DNA from 3 places in the Streptomyces sp. JLBG701 genome. Region 1 is predicted to be linked to each of the others. Evidence: riboswitches for the same ligand, from Rfam matches in the RefSeq annotation. Region 1 holds a riboswitch; each other region holds the start of a gene.

Region 1 (5,051 bases):
GCAACAGGGAGTGGACTTGGTGCCGGATGTCGTCGTGCTCTACGAGATCCCGCCGCACCGCCGGCGCTCACTCGCCGCCTTCCAACGCCTCCTGGAACGCCATGACATCGTCACCCTCGGCACCGGCGTGGCCGCCTGGCGGACGGCGACGGAGAAGCACCGCATGGTCGAGCGCTTCCTGCGCGACGGGATCGCCCAGATGGAGACCGTCGTCCTGTCCCGGCCCGGGAGGAGCGAGGCGGCGGCCGCCTTCGACAAACTCGGCGGCGACACCTGGGCCCGGCCGGTGATCGGCACGGGCGGCAACGACACCTTCCACATCACCACCCTCGCCCAGCTGGAACGCGCCACCGTCTTCTACGCGGGGCGCCGCACCGCGTGGCTCCTGACCCGGGACGCGGGCAACGTCACCGCCGACGGCGACCGCCACCAGTTCCGGGTGTTCGTCCTGGACGGCAGCGTGATCCACGCCCGCGAGCACATCCAGCCCGAGCCCGACACCCCGTGCAACACCTGCCGAGGCGCGACCCCCCTCCACATCGCCCCCGCCGACCTCTCCCCACGCCTCGCGGAACTCGCCGTCGCCGCCACCGACTCGGTCGGACTGCCCTTCGCCGGCGTCGACCTGGCCGTCGAGAACGGCGGGGTCGTCTTCGAGGTCAACGTCCAGCCCGCCTTCGTGGACGGCGAACTCGACACCGTGGCCAAGCCGTACATCCAGGCCCACCTGAACGCCCTCAACCGCACCGCCGACACCGGCCCGGGCGTGGGGGCCCGGCCGCTGTAGGCTCCGTGACATGCGGATCTCCGTCTCCTCCGACATGGACGAACCCGTGGCCCGCGCCCTCGTCGCAGAGCTGCGCGACCGTGGCCACGACGTGGTGACGCACGGGGCGTTGCGCCCCGGGGACGACCCGCAGTGGGCGGTGTGCTCGGAGGCCGCGGCCCGTGACGTCGTCTCGGGGACGTCCGAGCAGGCGGTCGTGTGCTGCTGGACGGGCACGGGCGCGTCGATCGCCGCGAACAAGGTGCCGGGTGTACGAGCGGCCCTGTGCACGGACGCCTACACGGCGGACGGAGCGCGCCGCTGGAACGACGCCAACGTGCTCGCCCTCAGTCTGCGTCTGACGTCCGAGCCGCTGCTCAAGGAGATCCTGGACGCCTGGTTCGCCGGCGAGGCCAGCCAGGATGCCGAGGACCGGGCGAACGTGGACCGCGTCGGCCGCCTCGACCTGGGCTGAGCCAGGCCCGGACGCGATCGGTGTCTGTCCTCAGGGGTTTGACGCACGCGCGTCCGGCTACTCGCCCGGTGTGACTGACATGCTGCCTTCCGAGCAGGAGCTTTTCCGGTTCCTGGAGGACCGGTTCGCGTGTGCGCAGGCGTGCTCCGACTGCGCGCGGGCCTGCGCGCTGAGCGCGAGCCTCGTGGATCCGGACGGGACCGCGGCACAGGAACTGGTGCGGCGCCAGGGCATCATGTGCGCCGAGGTGTGCGACGCGACCTGCCGTGTGCTGTCCGAGCAGGGCGGTCAGGACGAAGTCGGCATCCGGGTCCAGCTGGAGTGGTGCCGCACCGTCTGCCTGGAGTGCGCGCTCGTCTTCGACAGGCAGCCCGGCGCGGAGCAGGGCGCGGCCGCGTGCCGTGCGTGCGCACGGGCCTGCACCGACTTCATCGCGACGCTCAACTGACTCATCGCGTGTCGCCCAGCGCCTGCCCGATCCGCAGGTTCCACCGCCCCGACCTGCCACTGACCTCCACCGACGTCAGCGGCGGTACGTCCGTGCGCCAGAACGCCGACTCCGGCGCCCCGAGCACCCGTACCACCACGGCCCGTACGACCTCGGGCTCGACCACGGCGACGGTGCGGCCCGTCACCAGGGCGGCCGATTCCAGCCAGCCCGCGACCCGTTCGCACAGCGCCCGCACCGACTCCCCGCCGTGCGGCGCGCATCCGGGATCCGTCAGCCACCCGGCCAACGCCTCGGGCTCCCGCGCGCCCACCTCCGCCAGGGTCGCGCCGCGCCAGCGTCCCGCGTCCATCCCCGCCAACTCCGGTACGTCCACGGCGTCGAGGCCCAGCGCGCCGGCCGTCTCGCGGCAGCGCACGGTGGGGGAGCACCACACCCGCTCAGCTGTCGGAAGGGTGCCCGCGGCCGCCCGGGCGAGCCGCAGCCCGGAGGCGTCCAGCGAACAGCCGTCGTCGAAGCGGGCCTCCCGCAGCGTCGCCGTGATCGCCGGTGAGATCAACATCACTCGGCTCGTCATACGTCCACTCCCGCGCTCAACATCCCTACCAATCCCGCCGTTTCACGGCGTACGCAAGCGCACAGGAGCACACCCGCGCCCTCCGTGCGCTCTTGGCCGTACCCCCACTTCGCGGTACGTTCTCGGTCGATATTGACGACGGTTCGGCGGAAGCCGGTGAGAATCCGGCACGGTCGCGCCACTGTAAGCCTCTACCGCACCTCTCCCTGGTGCGGGCCCGGGCAAGTCAGACCCGCACCCGTCGTCCTGTGCACCACCGAGACGGGACGCGAGTTCCCCAGGAGGTCCTGCCATGGCGCAGTCCGCCGTCCAGCCCACCGCTGCCCCCACAGCCGTACCCGCAACGCTGCCGATCGGCGCGATCGTCCCCTGGGCGGTCTTCTTCGGCATCCTGATGCTGGTCCTGCTCTACTTCGTCGGCGCCGAACAGGGCGCCACCTCCCTGGTGTCCGGCGAGGGCGTGCACGAGTGGGTGCACGACGCCCGCCACATGCTCGGTTTCCCCTGCCACTGACACCGACAGGGAAGAGCACGAGCACATGAACTCAGCAACTGTCAGAAGCCTCCTGGTCCGCGGCATGCTCGCGGGTCTCGCCGCGGGACTGCTCGCGCTGGTCGTCGCCTACTTCCTGGGCGAGCCGCGCGTGGACGAGGCGATCGCGTTCGAGGAGGCCCATTCCCACGAGCACGGGGGTACCGAACTCGTCAGCCGCACCATGCAGTCCACCGCGGGCCTGAGCACCGGGGTCCTGGTCTACGGAGTCGCGTTCGGCGGCATCGCCGCCCTCGCGTACTGCTTCGCGCTGGGCCGGATCGGCCGCTTCGGGCCGCGGGCGAGCGCGCTGCTCCTCGCGGCGGCGGGTCTGGTCGCCGTCTATGTCGTCCCGTTCCTGAAGTACCCGGCCAACCCGCCGGCCGTCGGTGACCCCGACACCCTCAACCAGCGCACAGTGCTGTACTTCCTGATGATCGTCCTCAGCGTGCTGCTGGCAATCGGCACGGTGATCCTGGGCAAGCGCCTCGCGCCGCGCCTGGGGAACTGGAACGCCACCCTCGCGGCGGGCGCCACATTCGTCCTCCTCGTCGGCCTGGCGTACGCCTTCCTGCCGTCGTTCAACGAGGTCCCGGAGGGCTTCCCGCCCACCCTGCTGTGGCAGTACCGACTGGCCGCGCTCGCCATCCAGGCGACGCTGTGGACCGCGTTCGGGCTGGTCTTCGGGCTGTTGGCCGAACGGCTGCTGGTTCCGCGACCGGCATCCGCCGGGCAGAGGAAGGCCGCCGCACCGGCAAGTCCCGTCGCACACTGAGCGATCGAACGACGGAAAGGCCCCCGGCTTGCCGGGGGCCTTTCCCGTGTGCCGTCCCGCTCCGCGTGTTCCCAATTTCTGAAACACGTTCTACTGTGTGCGCCGTCGGGACCGGCCTTGGGGAGCGTCTCTGATCGGCCTAGTGATCCTGGGTGTCGCTCAGGGATGTGAGCCGATCGTCTTCGTGCCCTGGTGCTGAACGGCCGGAGCCGGCAGCCCGCGTGGCACGTCCCTCCGGACGCTGGTCGGCCAGGTCTGACGACCTCGCCGAGGAGGGCGCCCGACGTCGCCTGGGCGCCGGGCATGCGCGTAACACTCTGCCATGAGGAAACTACGTTTCGCTAATCCGACCGATGAGCCTGGAGGCGCCGTGCATCTCGAATACACGCCCGAGCAGCAGCGGCTGCGTACCGAACTGCGCGCCTACTTCGCCAAGTTGGTGCCGGATCACGCCCACGCCCGGTTCGCGGACCCGGCCGCCCAGAAACGCTTCTACCGCGACACCATCCGCAGGCTCGGCACGGACGGCTGGCTCGGCGTCGGCTGGCCCGAGGAGTACGGCGGGCGCGGCCTGACCCCGATGGAGCAGTTCATCTTCTTCGACGAGGCCGCCCAGGCAGGCGTACCGCTGCCGCTCATGGCGCTCAACACCGTCGGCCCGACGATCATGCGGTTCGGCACGGACGAGCAGAAGGCGTACTTCCTGCCGAAGATCCTCTCCGGCGAGATCGACTTCGCGATCGGATACAGCGAGCCCGACGCGGGCACCGACCTGGCGGCGCTCAAGACGCGTGCTGTGAGGGACGGTGACGAGTACGTCGTCAACGGACAGAAGATCTGGACGACCAACGGCGACACCGCGGACTGGGTGTGGCTGGCCGTGCGCACCGACCCCGAGGCCCCGCCGCACAAGGGCATCACCATGCTCCTCGTGCCGACCACCGACCCCGGCTACTCCTGCACCCTCATCACCACCCTCGCCTCCCACGACACCACCGCGAGCTACTACGAGAACATCCGCGTCCCGGTCGCCCGCCGCGTCGGCGCGGAGAACCAGGGCTGGCGCCTGATCACCAACCAGCTCAACCACGAGCGCGTCACCCTCGCCGCCCACGGCACCATGGCCATCCGCGCCCTGCACGACGTCCAGCGCTGGGCCATGGAGACCAAACTCGCCGACGGCCGCCGCGTCGTCGACCTCCCCTGGGTCCGCCGCCTCCTCGCCCGCACCCACACCAAACTCGACGCGATGAAACTCCTCAACTGGCAGATGGTGAACGCCGTCCAGACCGGCACCCTCACCCCCCAGGACGCCTCCGCGGTCAAGGTCTACGGCTCCGAGGCCCGCCGGGACGCGTACGCCTGGCTCATGGAGATCGTCGCCGCCGCGGGCGCCCTGAAGGAGGGCTCGGCGGGCGCGGTGCTGCAGGGCGAGCTGGAGCGCGGCTACCGCTCTGCGGTGATCTTCACCTTCGGCG
Region 2 (5,051 bases), 1.9 Mb from region 1:
GCCAGGGCGTCCACGTCGGTGAAGTTGGACATGAGGGGAATGGCACAGACGGCGACGCGCAGGACGTCCTCGCCGACGGGCGGGGCGACGTTCGACTCCCGCACGGTTCCGCGCAGCGAGATGCGCAGCCCGTCCTCCTCGTCGATCCCGAGCCCGTGCCGATACGGCAGCACACCGTACGTCCGCCGCCCGGTGAGCCCGCGCAGCATGTCGAGCCCCGGCTCCAGCAGCGAGACGTCCCCCCGGAACTTGTTGACGAGGAACCCGGCGACGAGCGCCTGATCCTCGGGCGACAGCAGGGCGACGGTCCCGAAGAAGGAGGCGAAGACCCCGCCCCGGTCGATGTCCCCGACGACCAGCACGGGCAGCCGCGCATTCCGCGCGATGCCCATGTTCACGATGTCGGTCCGCCGCAGATTGATCTCGGCCGGACTGCCGGCCCCCTCACAGATCACCGCGTCATACGTGCCCCGCAACTCGGCGAGACAGTCGAGGACGGTCCCGAGCAGCCGCTCCTGGCGCCCCCCGTGATACCCGCGCGCACTGAGCTCACCCACGGGCTTCCCCATGAGCACGACCTGACTGCTCTGCTCACTCCCCGGCTTGAGCAGCACGGGGTTCATGAGCGCGGTCGGCTCGATGCGACAGGCCTGCGCCTGCATGGCCTGAGCCCGCCCGATCTCGGCACTCTCACGCGTCACGAACGAGTTGAGGGACATGTTCTGGGCCTTGAAGGGCGCGACCTTCACCCCCTGCCGCACCAGCCACCGACAGATCCCGGCGGTGACGACACTCTTGCCGGCATCGGAGGTCGTACCGGCGACGAGAAGACCACCACCGCTCATGAGACACGCCCCTTCGTGTTCGCGTTCGCGAGAAGCCGTCCGGCGACACAGACGCCGAGGGCGAGCCAGCCCACGCGCCGGGACAGCCGTACGGCCCGCTCGATGTCGGGTACGCCGACCGCGCGCCCCGCGCTGTTGAGCACAGGCCGATGCTCGACCCGCCCCCCGTACGACAGCGTCCCGCCCAGCCGCACCCCGAGCGCCCCCGCGAACGAGGCCTCCACGGGCCCGGCGTTGGGGCTCGGATGCTTGCCCGCGTCGTCCCGCCAGACACGCAGCGCCCCGCGCGGATCACCACCGGCGGCAGCGGCAATGACGGCGGTGAGCCGGGCCCCGGGCCACCCGACGAGATCGTCGAGCCGAGCGGAAGCCCACCCGAACCGCCGGTACTTGGACGACTTGCGCCCAACCATGGCATCAAGGGTGTTGACGGCACGAAACCCAACAAGCCCGGGCGCGCCACCGACCGCCCCCCACACCAGGGCCCCCACCACGGCGTCGGAGGTGTTCTCGGCGACGGACTCGACGACGGCCCGGGCGATCCCGTCGGCGTCGAGAGCCTGCGGATCCCGCCCACACAGATGGGGCAGCCGCGCCCGCGCCCCGTCGAGATCCCCGTCCTCCAGGAAGCGCCCGACGGCCCGCGCCTCCCGCCCGAGGGAGGTACCGCCGACAACGGCCCAGGTGGCGGCGGCAGTCAGGGCGACGGAGGCGGCACGGGACGGACGTACGGCGGAAGCGGCGACGGCGGCGAGAGAGACGGCACCCCCGACACACACGGCGGTGTGCAGGGCGCCCACCCCCCGGTGGTCCCGCCACAACACCCGCTCCACGACCCCGGCGGCCCGCCCGAACGCGGCGACCGGATGCCCGCGGCGCGGATCGCCCAGGAGCAGGTCACCGATGAGTCCGGCGGCGGCGCCGTACGCGAAGACGCGATCGGCACGCACGCGCTCAGCCGACCGCGGGGGCGGGCAGGGCTCTGGTACGGGACCTACTGGACCGCAATCGGCAGCCGAGCATGGCGATATGTCCTCACTCAGGGTGTCCACGCCCTGGTTCGACGAGACCGGCGGCGAGAGTTCCTGGCTCCCGGGGCTTACTACCCCGGTGACAGTGGCGGGACCGCGCCGGATTCGCACCGGCTTCCTCTCCTGCCGCCGTATATGGCTCCGGCAGTCCACCACGGGCCGAGAAGAGCCGTCAACTTGCCGTTGACCTGCGAGGGGGGAGTGTGCCGAGGCCCACATCGCTACCACGCCGACCGGACGGTCGGAGGTGGCTTGGGGTGAATTCCCCTCGGGCGGGCGGCAATCGATGACCCTGCTTGCGTTCACTGTGCGTCGGACAGTGCACTACATGTCGTAGCCGTGAGAGGGGAGCCGTTGTGACGTACGTGGCCGAGATGGCGCTCGACGACGGGCAGGTCGTCCTTCTGGAGGTGGCCGGGTCCGGTCCCGCCGGCGCACAGCGGGTGGGCCGCGCGGGCGCCGCCGTCGCGAGTGCGGCCGAGACCCTCCAGCAGGCACTGGCACGCGTACGTCCCGCCTTGGCCGCCGTGGTGGACAGCACCCGGGAACTGCCCAGACCGCCGGGCGAGATCACCGTGCAGTTCGGGATCACCCTCAGCGCCGACCTGGGTGTGGTCGTGGCCCGGGGGAGCGCCGAGGCCAACTTCACCGTCACGATGCAGTGGCCGGCCGCGCCGGCCAGGAGCCTTCCGGAGCAGCGGGATGCCGACGGGCCTTCCTGACGACGGACTCGAACGGGGCATCGCACGGATCTGGCGGAACGAGCGCGAGGTCACCGGCAGCGGGTTCCTCGTCGCCGCCGATGTCCTGTGCACCTGCGCCCACGTCGTGGCCAGGGCACTGGACATCCCCGACACCGGCACCGAACCGCCCCGCGAACCCCTGTGGCTGGACTTCCCGTTGCCGCACCCCACCGCGGCACGGCTACGGGCCCGGGTGATCCGCTGGGTCCCCGTACGGCCCGACGGCAGCGGCGACATGGCCCTGCTGAAACTGGAGGAGACGGTACCGGGCACCGCGCCCGTACGGCTCGCGGGCGGCGACGACTTCTGGGACCACCGCTTCCGCGTCCTGGGCTTCCCGCTGCGCACCGGCGACCACGGGGTGTGGGTGCAGGGCAGGCTGCGCGGCCGGGTGGGCCGGGGCTGGACCTCGATGGAGACCCGCGAGTCCTTCCACGGCCCGGCCATCGGGCAGGGCTTCAGCGGCGCGCCGGTGTGGGACGTCGAGCAGGGCGGGGTCATCGGCATGACGGTGGCAGCCGACCTCGGGGACGGTGCCACGACCGCGTACCTCATCCCGGCCGCCCATCTCCTGGGCCTCGACCCGGCCCTGCTGGAGAGCCCGTTCCGCGGCCTGGAGGCGTTCCGCGAGCAGGACGCGGCGATGTTCTTCGGCCGCCGCGCGGACAGCGAGCGCATCGTGCGGGCGGTACGTGACCAGGCGTTCGTCCCGGTCGCCGGCGCCTCCGGAGTCGGCAAGTCCTCCCTCGTGCGCGCGGGCGTGCTTCCGCTGTTGCGCGCCGCCGGCTACACGGTGACGGATTTGGTCGGCCAGCCGGGTGCCGCTCCGGTACGGGTGTTGCTGGCGGCGCTCCAGGACCAGTTCCCGCACGCGGTCGCCCTGCGTGAACTCGCTCGCGAGGCAGGGCGGCACGCCACCGAGGAGACCGCCGTACTCATCGGGGTGCGGCTCCTGGAACACTCCGGCGAGGCGGGCCACGTAGTCGTGCTCGACCAGTTCGAGGAAGCGGTAGGGGCGCAACCGGCCCGGGCGCGGGAACTCCTCGACACCCTCCTGGCCATGACCCGCGCCCGCAGTCCGCACGGCCGCCGGCTGCGCGTCCTCGCCACCCTCCGCTCGGCCTCCTTCGAGGAACTCGTCGCGGGCGGCGAGGCCGAACGCCTCAGCGTCACCGTCCAGATGATCGCGCCGATGAGCCCGAGCCAGCTGATGGAGATCGTCCACAGCCCCCTGGAGACCATCCCCGGCATCGACTTCGAACCCGGCCTCCCCGAGCGCATCGTGGCCGACGCCGGAACCGAGCCGGGCGCCCTGCCCCTCGTGGAGTTCGTCCTCTCCCGCCTCTGGGAGGACCGGGACCGAGGCCGCCTCACCCACGCCCGTTACCGCGAACTCGGCGGCGTCGAGGGAGCGTTGGCCTCCTACGCCGACGAGCAGCTGGACGAGGTGTGCAAGGGCACGCACGGCCTGCGTACGGCGACGCTCCGCCGCCTCTTCGCTCAACTGGCCCTCCCGGAGGGCGACCAAGGCTACGCCCGGGTGGCCCTCGCCTACGACGCCCTCCCCGCCGACCTGCGCACCGCGGCCCAGGCCCTGGCCTCGACCCGCCTGCTCGTCATCGCCCGCGACAGCGCCGGGCGCGAGACGGTCGCACTGGCCCACGAGTCCCTCGTACGGCAATGGCCCGCACTGCGTGGGTGGTTGGACGACGGTCGGGCGTTCCGGGTGTGGCAGGAGCGGCTTCGGGCGCGGATGCGGGAGTGGGAGGAGGGGGAGCGGGATCCCGATCTGCTGTTGCGGGGGCGGGAGTTGTCGGATGCGCGGACTCGGGTCGCGGCGCATGCGGAGGAACTCATGGAGGCGGAACGGGAGTTCATCCGCCTCAGTCGCCAGCAGGGGCGGCGGGCGCTGCGGCGGAGCCGGACGGTGTTGGCGGTGACGGGGGTGCTGGCCGTGCTTGCCCTGCTCCTTGGAGTCGGGGTGTGGCGGGGGATGGAGGCGGATGAACGGCATGAGCGGGAGGCGGCGGCGAGCAAGCTCGTCCAGCTGGCCGAGCGCAGCGCCGGGCGGGATCCGGTGCTTGCCGCCCGCCTCGCGCTGGCCGCTTGGGACACGGGCGGTACGCCTGAGGCGTACGAGGCGATGCTGGACCGCTATCTGCCGGTCTCCTCGCTGCGAGACGTGCGGCCCGGCTGGGTGGGTGGCCAGGCCAGGGACCTCGCCGCCTCTGCCGACGGGCGGCGGATCGCCGTGCTGAGGTCCCGGGCGGGTGGGCAGGTCCAGGCGCTGCTGTTGCCGCCGCCCGGACGGCCTCGTGCCCGCCCGACGCCACTGCCGGACACTCCGTCGCTGGCCGACAGCGTGGCGGTCAGCGACGACGGGGAGCGCGTCGCCGTGGCGAACCCCGAAGGGCGGGTGGTCGTGTGGTCGG
Region 3 (5,051 bases), 6.7 Mb from region 1:
CCGTTGCGCTCGGCGAGGTCGGCGGAGGCCTCGTACGCGGCGAGCATGACGCGCTCCGCGATACGGGTGGACAGGGCCTTGGCCTGCGGCGAGTCGAAGGGCACGCGCAGCTTGAAGAAGACGTCCTGGAGGCCCATCGCGCCGAGGCCGACCGGACGCCACAGGGAGTTGGAGCGGCCCGCCTGCTCGGTCGGGTAGAAGTTGATGTCGACGACACGGTCGAGGAAGGTGACGGCCGTACGGACCGTCTCGTCCAGACGGTCCCAGTCGATGTCCCCGTCGACCACGAACGCGCCGAGGTTCACCGAACCCAGGTTGCAGACCGCCGTCTCCCCGTCGTCCGTGACCTCCAGGATCTCGGTGCACAGGTTCGAGGAGTGGACCACGTGGCCCGGCTCGGCGGTCTGGTTGGCGGTGCGGTTGGCCGCGTCCTTGAAGGTCATCCAGCCGTTGCCGGTCTGCGCGAGGGTGCGCATCATGCGGCCGTAGAGGTCACGGGCCGGGATGGTCTTGCGGGCGAGGCCATCCGCCTCGGCCTTGCGGTACGCCGCGTCGAACTCCTCGCCCCACAGGTCGACCAGCTCGGGCACGTCGGCGGGGGAGAACAGCGACCAGACCGCGTCCGCGTTGACCCGGCGCATGAACTCGTCCGGGATCCAGTGCGCGAGGTTCAGATTGTGCGTACGGCGGGCGTCCTCACCGGTGTTGTCGCGCAGCTCAAGGAACTCCTCGATGTCGGAGTGCCAGGTCTCCAGGTACACCGCGGCGGCACCCTTGCGCCGGCCGCCCTGGTTCACGGCGGCGACGGACGCGTCGAGGGTCTTCAGGAACGGGACGATGCCGTTGGAGTGCCCGTTCGTGCCGCGGATCAGGGAGCCGCGGGAACGGATCCGGCTGTACGACAGGCCGATGCCGCCGGCGTGCTTCGAGAGGCGGGCCACCTGGTGGTAGCGGTCGTAGATGGAGTCCAGCTCGTCCAGCGGGGAGTCGAGGAGGTAGCAGGACGACATCTGGGGGTGCCGGGTGCCGGAGTTGAAGAGCGTGGGGGAGGAGGGGAGGTAGTCGAGGCGGCTCATGAGCCTGTAGAGCGCGGCTACTTCGTCGAGAGCTCGGGTCGTGTCGTCCTCCGCCAGGCCGGCGGCCACGCGCAGCATGAAGTGCTGGGGCGTCTCGATCACCTTGCGGGTGATCGGGTGCCGGAGCAGGTAGCGGCTGTGGAGGGTGCGCAGGCCGAAGTAGCCGAAGCGGTCGTCGGCTTCGCGGTCGACGAGCGCGTCGAGGCGGGCCGCGTGGATGCGCGCGAACTCGGCGGTGCGGTCGGCGATGAGGCCCTCGCGGTGGCCGACGGCGACGGATTCCGTGAACGACGTGACACCCTGCGAGGCGGCCTCGGCGGCGATGCTGATCGTCAGCAGCCGCGCGGCCAGCCGCGAGTACGCGGGGTCCTCGGAGATGAGGCCGGCGGCCGCCTCCGTGGCCAGCTCGCGCAACTCCGACTCGTCGGCCCGGGCGGACCGGCCGCGCAACGCGGCGGCGGCGACCCGGCCGGGGTCGGCGTCGGGGAGGTCGGCGGTCAGCTCGGTCAGGGTCCGCAGCAGCGCGGTTCCGGGACCGTCGGTCTCGGTCTCGGCCGTGGTCGCGGTCGCTGAAGCCGGTTCGGCTGGCGCGATGGTCACGTGGGGCTCTCCCTCGCTCGGCACGGGGCCTTGGGGAGGGCATGGCAGTTCACGAGCGCGCGCGGCGTCGCGTCCACCGGCCCACTCCGCGAGGCCCGGACGTCAATGCACCCGGGCCGGACGGCCGGGCGCGCTGTCGGCAGGTCCTCGGACTGACCATGTGCACAAAACATGCACAAGTACACCGTTGCGGGACAGTTCCGGATTCGCACCGGATTCCCCTGCGGCGACAGCGAGCATGAGCATACATCTTGTGCCGGGCCGTCATGGCACCACCAGATGTTGTGTCGTGTCGCGTGTCAGGGCGTCAACTCAGCGTCAACTCGTAGGTGAGGAGAGTGATGTCGTCGAGCTCCGGGATGGGATTCCAGTCGCGAGCGGGTGTGCGGGTGAAGCCCAGGCGTTCGTAGATGCGGTGGGCTGAGTGCATCGTGCGCTGGGTCGACAGGACGATGGCTGTGCAGCCGGGGGTGGCCCTCGCGCGGTCGATGCAGGCGCGTACGAGGGCCTCGCCGGCGCCTTGGCCTCGGGCCCCGTGAGCGATCGCCAGCATGCGTATTTCTGCCTCGCCGGGCTTTGCGATGTCGGCCATGGGGCCGCCGGCCGGGACGAAAGTCACTCCGCCGAGTAGGTGGCCCTGTGCTGTGGCGACGAGGACGTCTGCGGCGGCGGCTCGTTTGGCTACGTCTCTGAGTTCGCCCAGGTATTCGTCGCTCTCGCCGAAGTCCAGGAGGCCGTCCTGGAGGTAGGCCTGGGCGGTGATTTCGCCTAGGGCTGTGTACTCGTCGGGGGTCGCCTGCCTGATCGCGATGTCCATGTTGGCGAGTGTGCCGGATGGGTACGACAACGGGCCGCCGAGTTTCTTGCTCTCGGTGGCCCGTTGCGGGTTGTGTGTGGCTGGTCGCGCAGTTCCCCGCGCCCCTTAGGTGGGGTCAGTGAGCGGCGCCTACCAGTTCCGTCTCTACGCCCTTGTCGCCCGCGTCCGCCGTGTAGTCCTGCGGGCTGGTCTCGTCCTCGCCCTCGGGGGCGTTGGTCGCCTTCAGGATGAAGGTCAGGATCACCGTGACCACCACGTTCAGGACGAAGGCCGTGAGGCCGATGTAGCCGATCTCGCCGATGCCCGGGATCTCCTTCGCCGAGCCGCCGAAGTGCTTCTGGGTCGGGGAGGCCACGCCCCATGCGGCGAAGGTGCCGTAGAGCATGCCGACCGCCCAGCCCGCGAGGAGGGCCCAGCGGTGGAACCAGCGGGTGAAGAGGCCGCCGACCAGGGCCGGGAAGGTCTGGAGGATCCAGATGCCGCCCAGGAGCTGGAAGTTGATGGCTACCGTCTTGTCCATCGTCAGGACGAAGACCAGCGCGCCGACCTTCACCAGCAGCGAGACCAGCTTGGAGACCTTCGTCTCCTGGGCCGGGGTCGCGTCCGGGCGGATGAAGTCCTTGTAGATGTTGCGGGTGAAGAGGTTGGCGGCCGCGATGGACATGATGGCCGCCGGGACGAGCGCGCCGATGCCGATCGCCGCGAAGGCCACGCCCGCGAACCAGGCCGGGAACATCGTCTCGAAGAGCTGCGGGATCGCCAACTGCCCGTTGGTGACCTTCACTCCGGCCGCGATCGCCATGAACCCGAGCAGGGCGAGCAGGCCCAGCATCAGCGAGTACAGGGGGAGGATCGTGGTGTTGCGGCGGATCACCTCACGGCTGCGCGAGGAGAGCGTCGCCGTGATCGAGTGCGGGTACATGAAGAGCGCGAGCGCGGAGCCCAACGCCAGCGTGGCGTACGTCCATTGGCCCGCCTCGGCCGGGACGAGGCCGCCGACGCCGGCCGCCGTGTACTTTTCGTTCGCCGCCTTGAAGATCTCGTCGAACCCGCCCAGCTTGATCGGGATGTAGATGATCGCGACGGCGATGACGATGTAGATCAGCGTGTCCTTGACGAACGCGATCAGCGCGGGGGCCCGCAGACCCGACGAGTACGTGTACGCCGCCAGCACGCCGAACGCGATCAGCAGCGGCAGGTCCTTGACGAACCAGTTGGTGTCCTCGCCGCCGCCGACGCCCATCACGTCCAGGACGGCCTGGATGCCGACCAGTTGGAGCGCGATGTACGGCATCGTCGCCAGGATGCCGGTCACGGCCACCGCCAGCGACAGGCTCTTCGAGCCGAACCGGCCACGCACGAAGTCCGACGTCGTCACATAGCCGTGCTTGTGCGACACCGACCAGAGGCGCGGCAGGAACGTGAAGATCAGCGGGTAGATGAGGATCGTGTACGGCACCGCGAAGAAGCCGGCCGCGCCCGCCGCGTAGATCGCCGCCGGTACGGCCACGAAGGTGTACGCGGTGTACAGGTCGCCGCCGAGCAGGAACCAGGTCACCCAGGTGCCGAACGACCGGCCGCCCAGGCCCCATTCGTCGAGGCTGTGCTCGTTGTCGGCCTTGCGCCAGCGCGCGGCCAGGAAGCCCATGACCGTGACGGCCAGGAAGAAGAAGATGAAGACGGCGAGTGCCACGCCGTTCACGCCGTCGTTCACGCGCCGGCACCACCCTTCGTGGCCGAGCGGGCGCGCTGGTCACGCTGCCACAGCTGGTACGCGGTCATCGTCAGCGCCGTGGAGATGAGCACCCACAGCATCTGGTACCAGTAGAAGAACGGGATGCCGATGAACGTCGGGTCCACTTTCGCGAACGAGCCGACCCACAACATCGCCACGAACGGGGCGAAGAGGCACAGGGCTATGACCACACGGACCGGGGTCACCACCGGTGGTCTCACTTCAGGCGCATCTGACATCTGGCGGCTCCGCTCCCTCACTGATCACCTGTGTAACGCGCAGGCAATCTAGGTCACGGTGTCACGCAAGCGGAAGACCTCGTCCGCATATCGGTATGTCGATTCCGTGAAGGCCAGACATCGGTGTCAACAGCAGCGGAAGCCCTGCCGTGGATCCGCCTCCTGACGGTCCGTGCGCATCCGCTCGAACTCCCGGCGGGACGGCACGCACGCCTCCGGGTGACCCGTACGCACATGCGCGACATAGCGGTCGTACGCCGACTCGTCGGTCAACTCCCGTACGTACCAGCGCACACCCTCAAGTGCCCGCCGGAGTGGAGACCGCATCCCGTGCCTCCTCCTTCTCCTCCTTGGTCGGGATCAGCCCGGCCGGGGCGATGATCTTCGACTCGACGTACGGGGTCTCGCTCAGCGTGGACATGGCCGGGCGGCGGACATGGCGGACGCAGACGCGGGCCGCGTCGGCGATCACGATGATGATCAGGATCGCGAGGACCGCCGAAAGGATGCCGTCCACCGTGGAGTTGGTGACGACGGTGTGCATGTCGTCCATGCTCTTGGCCGGGGGCAGGACCTCGCCCCGG

What was found. Region 1 has a riboswitch for cobalamin ahead of AC5DRG_RS03875 (CbtB domain-containing protein). Riboswitches for the same ligand answer to the same signal wherever they lie in the genome.
Region 2: it holds a riboswitch for cobalamin, as region 1 does, so the genes downstream of both, AC5DRG_RS12585 (cobalamin biosynthesis protein) here and AC5DRG_RS03875 (CbtB domain-containing protein) in region 1, are expected to answer to the same signal.
Region 3: it holds a riboswitch for cobalamin, as region 1 does, so the genes downstream of both, AC5DRG_RS35275 (ribonucleoside-diphosphate reductase subunit alpha) here and AC5DRG_RS03875 (CbtB domain-containing protein) in region 1, are expected to answer to the same signal.

What each region holds. Positions count from the first base shown of each region.
Region 1 covers NZ_CM178588.1:854,874-859,924, reverse strand. The annotation lists gene AC5DRG_RS03895 (ATP-grasp domain-containing protein) at 1-787, shown strand, start outside; gene AC5DRG_RS03890 (RpiB/LacA/LacB family sugar-phosphate isomerase) at 798-1,241, shown strand; gene AC5DRG_RS03885 (four-helix bundle copper-binding protein) at 1,321-1,689, shown strand; gene AC5DRG_RS03880 (histidine phosphatase family protein) at 1,691-2,266, opposite strand; cobalamin riboswitch at 2,389-2,523, shown strand; gene AC5DRG_RS03875 (CbtB domain-containing protein) at 2,559-2,780, shown strand; gene AC5DRG_RS03870 (CbtA family protein) at 2,806-3,573, shown strand; gene AC5DRG_RS03865 (acyl-CoA dehydrogenase family protein) at 3,944-5,051, shown strand, end outside.
Region 2 covers NZ_CM178588.1:2,748,130-2,753,180, reverse strand. The annotation lists gene AC5DRG_RS12590 (cobyric acid synthase) at 1-845, opposite strand, end outside; gene AC5DRG_RS12585 (cobalamin biosynthesis protein) at 842-1,795, opposite strand; cobalamin riboswitch at 1,906-2,045, opposite strand; gene AC5DRG_RS12580 (CU044_2847 family protein) at 2,233-2,598, shown strand; gene AC5DRG_RS12575 (nSTAND1 domain-containing NTPase) at 2,579-5,051, shown strand, end outside.
Region 3 covers NZ_CM178588.1:7,587,625-7,592,675, forward strand. The annotation lists gene AC5DRG_RS35275 (ribonucleoside-diphosphate reductase subunit alpha) at 1-1,676, opposite strand, end outside; cobalamin riboswitch at 1,798-1,957, opposite strand; gene AC5DRG_RS35280 (GNAT family N-acetyltransferase) at 1,984-2,493, opposite strand; gene mctP (monocarboxylate uptake permease MctP) at 2,609-4,207, opposite strand; gene AC5DRG_RS35290 (DUF3311 domain-containing protein) at 4,204-4,467, opposite strand; gene AC5DRG_RS35295 (CstA-like transporter-associated (seleno)protein) at 4,594-4,794, opposite strand; gene AC5DRG_RS35300 (carbon starvation CstA family protein) at 4,766-5,051, opposite strand, start outside.